Actinoplanes lobatus: one gene and its partner. The protein of the gene in region 2 interacts with the protein of the main gene of each other region in a pairwise test. Links are inferred from orthologs where the notes say so. Each region holds a gene or a part of one and is shown on either strand. Other genes may lie near its edges. The genes, in order: dnaA and nadE.

Region 1 (3,251 bases), 4.0 Mb from region 2 along the record:
GTGATTCACATGTGGGTAACCGGGGTATAAACCCGGGTCGTTGTCCACAGTCGCCGACTCAGCGGGAGTTGTCCACCGCTGTCCCCAGGCTATCCCCAGGTTATCCACCGGGTTTATCCCCCGCCCTGTGCATAACGCGGGGACGCTACCGACACGTTGTCCCCAGAACCTTCAACAGGTAATCCACAGGCGTCCACAGCCTGTGAGATCAACAACTACTGTTCGTGACTGTCCACATCGATTTCCACAGGAGTTGTCCACTTCTGTGGATTGAGGTGTCAGGAGTTATCCACCGCCTGGGGAGCCAGCCTGTGGATGCCTGTGGATGAGTGTGGATAACGTTGGCACGAAACTGGCACGTCGCGACGTTGACAACTCGTCCTTCAGCGCCCTCGCGAGAAGACAGTCATTGGCTTCAATGTCTTCAGGTTTCACTAATGATCTGGGTATAACTTGTGGAAAACCCCGTGCAGAACTCGCGGAAAACTGTGGGTAAGTAGAGAAACAGCAGCTCAGAGGCTGTGCGTTATGCGTCGCACATTCTGTGCGACCCTGTGGGTAACTGCCTTTTGAGGCCCGCACAGCCCGATGGGGCTGGGGATAACCCGTGACGGTCCCGGTGAGCGAGCCGGTCCGGCTCAGACAAAGATCCATCGGGTACGACGAATCCACACCGTCCCGTGCGAGGGCGTGGTGGGGTCACGGGGCGAGTGGGCAGCACCGCCCGGCGGGTGCGTGAGGGCGTGCCCCGGCAGCTTGCCGGGCATCGCGAGGCGCCGGCCGCGTGGTGCGGTCGAGCGCGCGTAGGCCGTACCCCTCAGGTGTTCTGTTTGATCCTGTTGGTCAGCTCGGCGATCTGGTTGTAGAGCGACCGGCGCTCGGCCATGTGCTGGCGGATCTTGCGGTCGGCGTGCATCACCGTGGTGTGGTCGCGGCCGCCGAACGCCTGCCCGATGCGGGGCAGCGAGAGATCGGTCAGTTCCCGGCAGAGGTACATGGCCACCTGCCGGGCGTTGACCAGCACCCGGCTGCGCGAGTGCCCGCGCAGGTCCTCCAGGGAGACGCCGAAGTAGTCGGCGGTCGACACCATGATCTGGTCGGCGGTGATCTCCGGGCCGGCGCCGTCCGGCATGAAGTCGCGCAGCACCTCCTCGGCCAGGGAGAGCTGCACCGGCGAGCGGGTGAGGCTGGCGAACGCGGTCACCCGGATGAGGGCGCCCTCGAGCTCGCGGATCGAGTTGGAGACCCGGGACGCGATGAACTCCAGCACGTCGTCGGGGGCGTACATCCGCTCCTGCGCGGCCTTCTTCTGGAGGATCGCGATACGCGTTTCGAGGTCGGGCGGCTGGATGTCGGCCAGCAGGCCCCACTCGAAGCGGGTGCGCATCCGGTCCTCGAGGGTGGCCAGCTGGCGCGGCGAGCGGTCCGAGCTGATCACGATCTGCTTGTTGGCGTTGTGGAGCGTGTTGAAGGTGTGGAAGAACTCCTCCTGCGTCCGTTCGCGGTTCTCCAGGAACTGGATGTCGTCGATCAGCAGGATGTCGACGTCGCGGTAACGGCGCTGGAACGCCTGCGTCTTGTCGTCTCGCAGGCTGTTGATGAAATCGTTGGTGAACTCCTCGGTCGACACGTAGCGCACCGAGCGCGCGTGTCCCAGGGTGGTGGCGTAGTGGCCGATCGCGTGCAGGAGGTGGGTCTTGCCCAGCCCGGAGCTGCCGTAGATGAAGAGCGGGTTGTACGCCTTCGCCGGTGACTCCGCGACCGCGACCGCCGCGGCGTGCGCGAACCGGTTGGACGAGCCGATGACGAACGTCTCGAACATGTACTTCGGGTTGAGCCGGTTGCCGTCCTGCCCACCGGGCCGCGGCGTGGTGCCGGGACCCCGCAGGTCGATCGGCGGACGGCCCGGCCCGTTGTCGCCGGCCCGGCTCGGCACGTCGTCGCGGCGGTCCGGACCGGGCATCGGCCGGTCGTTCTGCCGCAACTGGGCGGCGTCGGCCGCCATCCGGTGCGCGACCGCGTCGTTGGGCTGTTCCTTCTCGGCCGGCGGCGCGACCGGGGACCGGTTCACCGGCGGCGACACCGGCGGCATCGGGTCGGCGAAGAGTGCCTCTTGGCCGTCGTGGGCGGTTGGAACCCCACGGGGGAACGGCGCCTGCGGTGCGGAGTGCTGCGCCGACCCGGTCGGGTACGGCTCCGGCGCGTGCTCGGCCGGACCGAAGGCAGGTCCCTGGTAGGGCGGCGGTTCGGGCATCCGTGCCGAGCCCGGATAGCCCGGCAGCTCCGGCTGAAAGGGTCCGTTCTCGGCGTAGTGCCGCGGCTGCGGGTCCACCATCGGACCGGCGGACGGCTCGGCCGGGGTGCCGTAGACGGTGCCCGGCATGCCGGACCCGTCCTCCGGGGGCCGGACCGTGACCGCCACCTGTATGGGCCGGCTGAGCCGGCGGCTGAGTGCCTCGGTGATCGCCGGGCGCAGCCGTGACTCGATGATGTCGCGGGTGTACGTGTCCGGAACCGATAGGAGGGCGGTGTCCTCGACTATCGCCCGCAACCGGGTGAACTGTAGATAGGCGCGCTGCTGCCGTGACGCGATCTCGTCGGACAGCTCGTCCAACGTCTCACGCCACAACTTGCCCAGGTCGACCTGCTCGGCCACCGACGCGCCACCCCCATCGCCACCGACCCCGGTGGGCCTTGTCCGGCCTTTCGCCTGTGCCTTTCGGCGCCCCGTGACGGGCAACCGGCCGGCGTCCCCCAACCCAGCACAGTTAACGTGCTGAACACGCACGGCGCCACCAGCTATCCACAGGTTATCCACAACCGGGGTCAGTGCCGGTGGCCGCTCCCGGCCGGATGGTCGGCAGATTTACCGGAGCCTGTAGTTGGCGCGGGCGGTAAACAGGCTCACCGTGGCGAACGATCCACCTGCTTGTCCGGTTTTGGCCGCCGCTTCGCGGGCTGCGAACGGCCGGATGAGACCAGCAACCGCGCACGCTAACAGCGGCGACAGGTGGACTTCAACCGCCGTCCGGGCCATCCACCGCACGCGCGCGGGAAAAGATTCACTTTGTGCACGGAAAGACCTGCCAGGCGATCGCTGCCCGCCATGTCGGCGTGCCGACCCAGGATATGGTTGACCGCCCCGGGGGCCCTGCGTAGGGTTGGGCGGTTGCTCCGCCGCACTCTGCTAAAGTGGCGTCTTGCAGCGCATGATGCCCCCAGAGTCGTAGTACGAAGACGGAGTTTTGACG
Region 2 (3,139 bases):
CAGACGATCACGAATTCGTCGCCACCGAAGCGGCCGACCAGGTCCTCGACCCGCAGACGGGCTCGTAGGTGTTCGGCCACGCCGATGAGCAGCGCGTCTCCGGCGGCGTGGCCGAGACGGTCGTTCACCGGCTTGAAGCCGTCCAGGTCGCAGAACAGCACGGCCAGATCTTCCGGTCCGGCGGCGAGTTCCCGGGTGATCCGCTCGACGGAGGCGGCGCGGTTGGGCAGTCCGGTCAGCGAGTCGGAGGTGGCCAGCCGGTGCAAGGCGGCCTCGGCCGCTCGGCGGGCGCGGGAGAGCCGGGCGATCCGCGCCATGACCAGTGGGATCATCACGACCGACGAGATCGCCAGCAGCAAACCGTCGGAGGGCAGGCCCAGCACTGCCCGGACCCCGCCGATGGCCGGGGCGATCGCGAGCATGATGCCGAGGAAGACCAACCGGCCGGTGGTCAGGTCGTCGACCGGGGTCGGGCCCGGCGCGGTCATCTGTGCCATCGACGGATGCAGCGCCGCGCCGCCGACCGCGACGAACGCCGCCATGTAAGGGATGTTCTGCCAGCCTGCACCGATCACGGCAGACACACTCTGAGCCAACGCGAATGCGACGGACGCGCAGAGCAACAGCACCGGTGCCGACGGTCGATAGGGTACGAGTGAGACCCGCAGCATCCCGCCCAGCGTGCCGGCCAACAGGAAGACGTTCAGGAACCGGATGATCTGCTGGTCGGTGGACATGCCGTCAGCGGTCATCGCCGGGAACAGAACGATGCTCCAGAGCACGCCGCTGAGCCCGATGGCAGCGATCACCGAATCGATGATCCCGCCGGTGTCCGCGCGTCCACGTCGCAGCACCACGGTCAGCGATGCCGCGAGCATCAGTGCGCCGCCCGTGATCATGGTGAGCCTGACCACGCTGTCGGCGTCGGCGGCGGCCCTTCCGGCCTCCGCCAGCCGCCATGCCCAGACGGCGTTGCCGACGTCGTAGACGACGGTCCCGGCCAGCAGCAACCACCAGGCCACCCGCGCCGCCCCTGGCGTGGTGCGGCGCAGACCCGTCACCAGGGCCGGCAGCGGGCTGAGGCAGACCGCCAGAAGCAGCCAGCCCTGCTGATGTGCCGGCCAGACCGGGTAGGTCACCACGGCGAGGCCGGTCAGCGCAACGTACAGACGCGGCGTCAACACGTTCCGTCTATCGGCCGCGCCGGGCCGGGTATGAGGAAGCGATGCCAGCGCTTCGGGGGTGCGGGTCAGGGGCGCCACCAGTGGTCGAGCGGGGTGACCGGCAGGGCCCGCTTGTGGCGGGTGGCGAGGTAGAGCGATTCGAGGCGGCCCGCCACCTCCGGGGTGACGTCCGTGCCCTCCAGGTAGTCGTCGATCTCGTCGTAGGTGAGCCCGAGCGCCGCCTCGTCGGGCAGCCCGGGGCGATCGTCCTCGAGGTCGGCGGTCGGCACCTTCTGCCACGTGCTCGTCGGCGCGCCCAGTTCACGCAGGAGGGCGGCGCCCTGCCGTTTGGTCAGGCCGGTCAGCGGGGTGACGTCGACGCCGCCGTCACCGTGCTTGGTGAAGAAGCCGGTCACCGCCTCGGCGGCGTGGTCGGTGCCGACGACGAGCATGTTCAGCTGCCCGGCGATCGCGTACTGGGCGACCATGCGCTCGCGGGCCTTGACGTTGCCGCGGACGAAGTCGCGCAGCTCCTCGAAACCGGCGGCCACGGCGCCGGACACCGCGTCGGCGCCCGGTTTGACGTTCACCGCGATCGACCGGTCCGGGTCGATGAAGTCGAGCGCGATCCGCGCGTCGTGCTCGTCGGCCTGTACGCCGCACGGCAGCCGCACCGCGACGAACGTGGCGTCGTGGCCCTCCGCGCGCAGTTGCTCGCAGGCGAGCTGGCACAGCTTTCCGGCCAGCGTGCTGTCCTGTCCTCCGCTGATCCCCAGCACGAGGCCGGTGGCCGGCGTCGACCGGAGGTAGTCCTTGAGGAATCCGACGCGTTCCCGGATCTCGTCCGCGGGTGCGATCGACGGATTCACGCCGAGCTCGGCCAGGATCTGTTTGCGTAGGTTCGCCATCGTCGCACTGTACTGGGCGTGGAGTCCGGGTCGCCGCGGACTCCACGCCCGGCCGTGGGTCAGGTGGCCGCCGGGACCGGCTCGCGCAGCCGGTGGATGAGCGCGTCGCCCACCCGGGCGGTCTCCCGCTTGTACGGCGTGTCGGACAGGACGAAGTGGCTGATGCCCAGGTCGGCGTACTTGCGCAGGGCCGCGGCCACGTCGTCGGCGGAACCGACCAGCCAGGTCGTCCCGGCGCCGCCTCCGCCGTATTTGCCGGGTGCCGTGTAGAGGCAGCTGTCCAGCACCTCACCACGGTCGGCCAGGTCGAGCAGCCGCTGCTGGCCGACCGCGGCGCGGCGCAGCAACTCGGTGCTGCCGGTGCGGCCCGCCATCTCGGCGACCTTCTCCTCGGCGTCGTGCCAGGCCTGCTCGGTGGTGTCCCGGACCAGGGTGGTGATCCGCAGCCCGAACTCCAGCGGCGGCAGATCCCGGTCCAGGTCACGGCTGAGCGTGCGGAGCCGGTCGATGCGCTCGGCGACGCCGTCCAGCGGCTCACCCCAGAACAACTGCACATCGGCCTCGGTCGCGGCGACCTTCTCGGCGGCGGCTGACGCGCCACCGAAATAGAGGCGAGGACCATTCCGGTACGGGCGGGGCACGACCGTGGCATTCGTGACGCTGAAGTGCTCACCCGCGTACGTCACGTTCTCCTCGGTCCAGAGTCGCCGCGCGATGCGCATGAACTCCCTGGTCCGCGCGTACCTCGTGGCCTGATCTACCTCGATGTCGCCGTAGGCGGCGAGATTGTCCTGCCCGCTCACGATGTTGATCAGCAGCCGGCCGCCGGACAACCGGTCGAGAGTGGCGGCCGCGCTGGCGAAGTGCGCGGGCCGCCAGTAACCGGGCCGGATCGCGGCGAGTGGCTGGAACGTGGTGGTCCGGGCGGCGAGCGCGGTGGCGACCGTGAACGTGTCCGGCCGGCCCCAGCCGGTGCCGATCAGCGCGCCGGACCAGCCGTGCCGTTCCGCGGTGACGGCCAGGTCGACGCTGTGGTCGAGGGTGCCGTAGCCGTCGACCGCGTCGTCG

The links.
Region 1: the proteins of nadE (region 2) and dnaA interact in binary tests that used the Escherichia coli proteins (3 or more experiments, as listed by UniProt). The link is inferred for Actinoplanes lobatus from one-to-one orthologs.

What each region holds. Positions count from the first base shown.
Region 1 is NZ_JACHNC010000001.1:2,261,184-2,264,434, reverse strand. What follows is about bases 238-3,169. They hold dnaA (chromosomal replication initiator protein DnaA), read right to left. Parts: upstream 2,657-3,169; coding sequence 818-2,656; downstream 238-817. Outside these bases: rpmH (50S ribosomal protein L34), read left to right, coding at 3,251-3,251. UniProt on the Escherichia coli protein: Plays an essential in the initiation and regulation of chromosomal replication. Binds in an ATP-dependent fashion to the origin of replication (oriC) to initiate formation of the DNA replication initiation complex once per cell cycle.
Region 2 is NZ_JACHNC010000001.1:6,255,207-6,258,345, forward strand. The notes cover bases 161-2,980. They hold nadE (ammonia-dependent NAD(+) synthetase), read right to left. Parts: upstream 2,072-2,980; coding sequence 1,250-2,071; downstream 161-1,249. Other genes in these bases: BJ964_RS28685 (GGDEF domain-containing protein), read right to left, coding at 161-1,184; BJ964_RS28695 (LLM class flavin-dependent oxidoreductase), read right to left, coding at 2,131-2,980. Outside these bases: more of BJ964_RS28685, read right to left, coding at 1-160; more of BJ964_RS28695, read right to left, coding at 2,981-3,139. UniProt on the Escherichia coli protein: Catalyzes the ATP-dependent amidation of deamido-NAD to form NAD. Uses ammonia as a nitrogen source.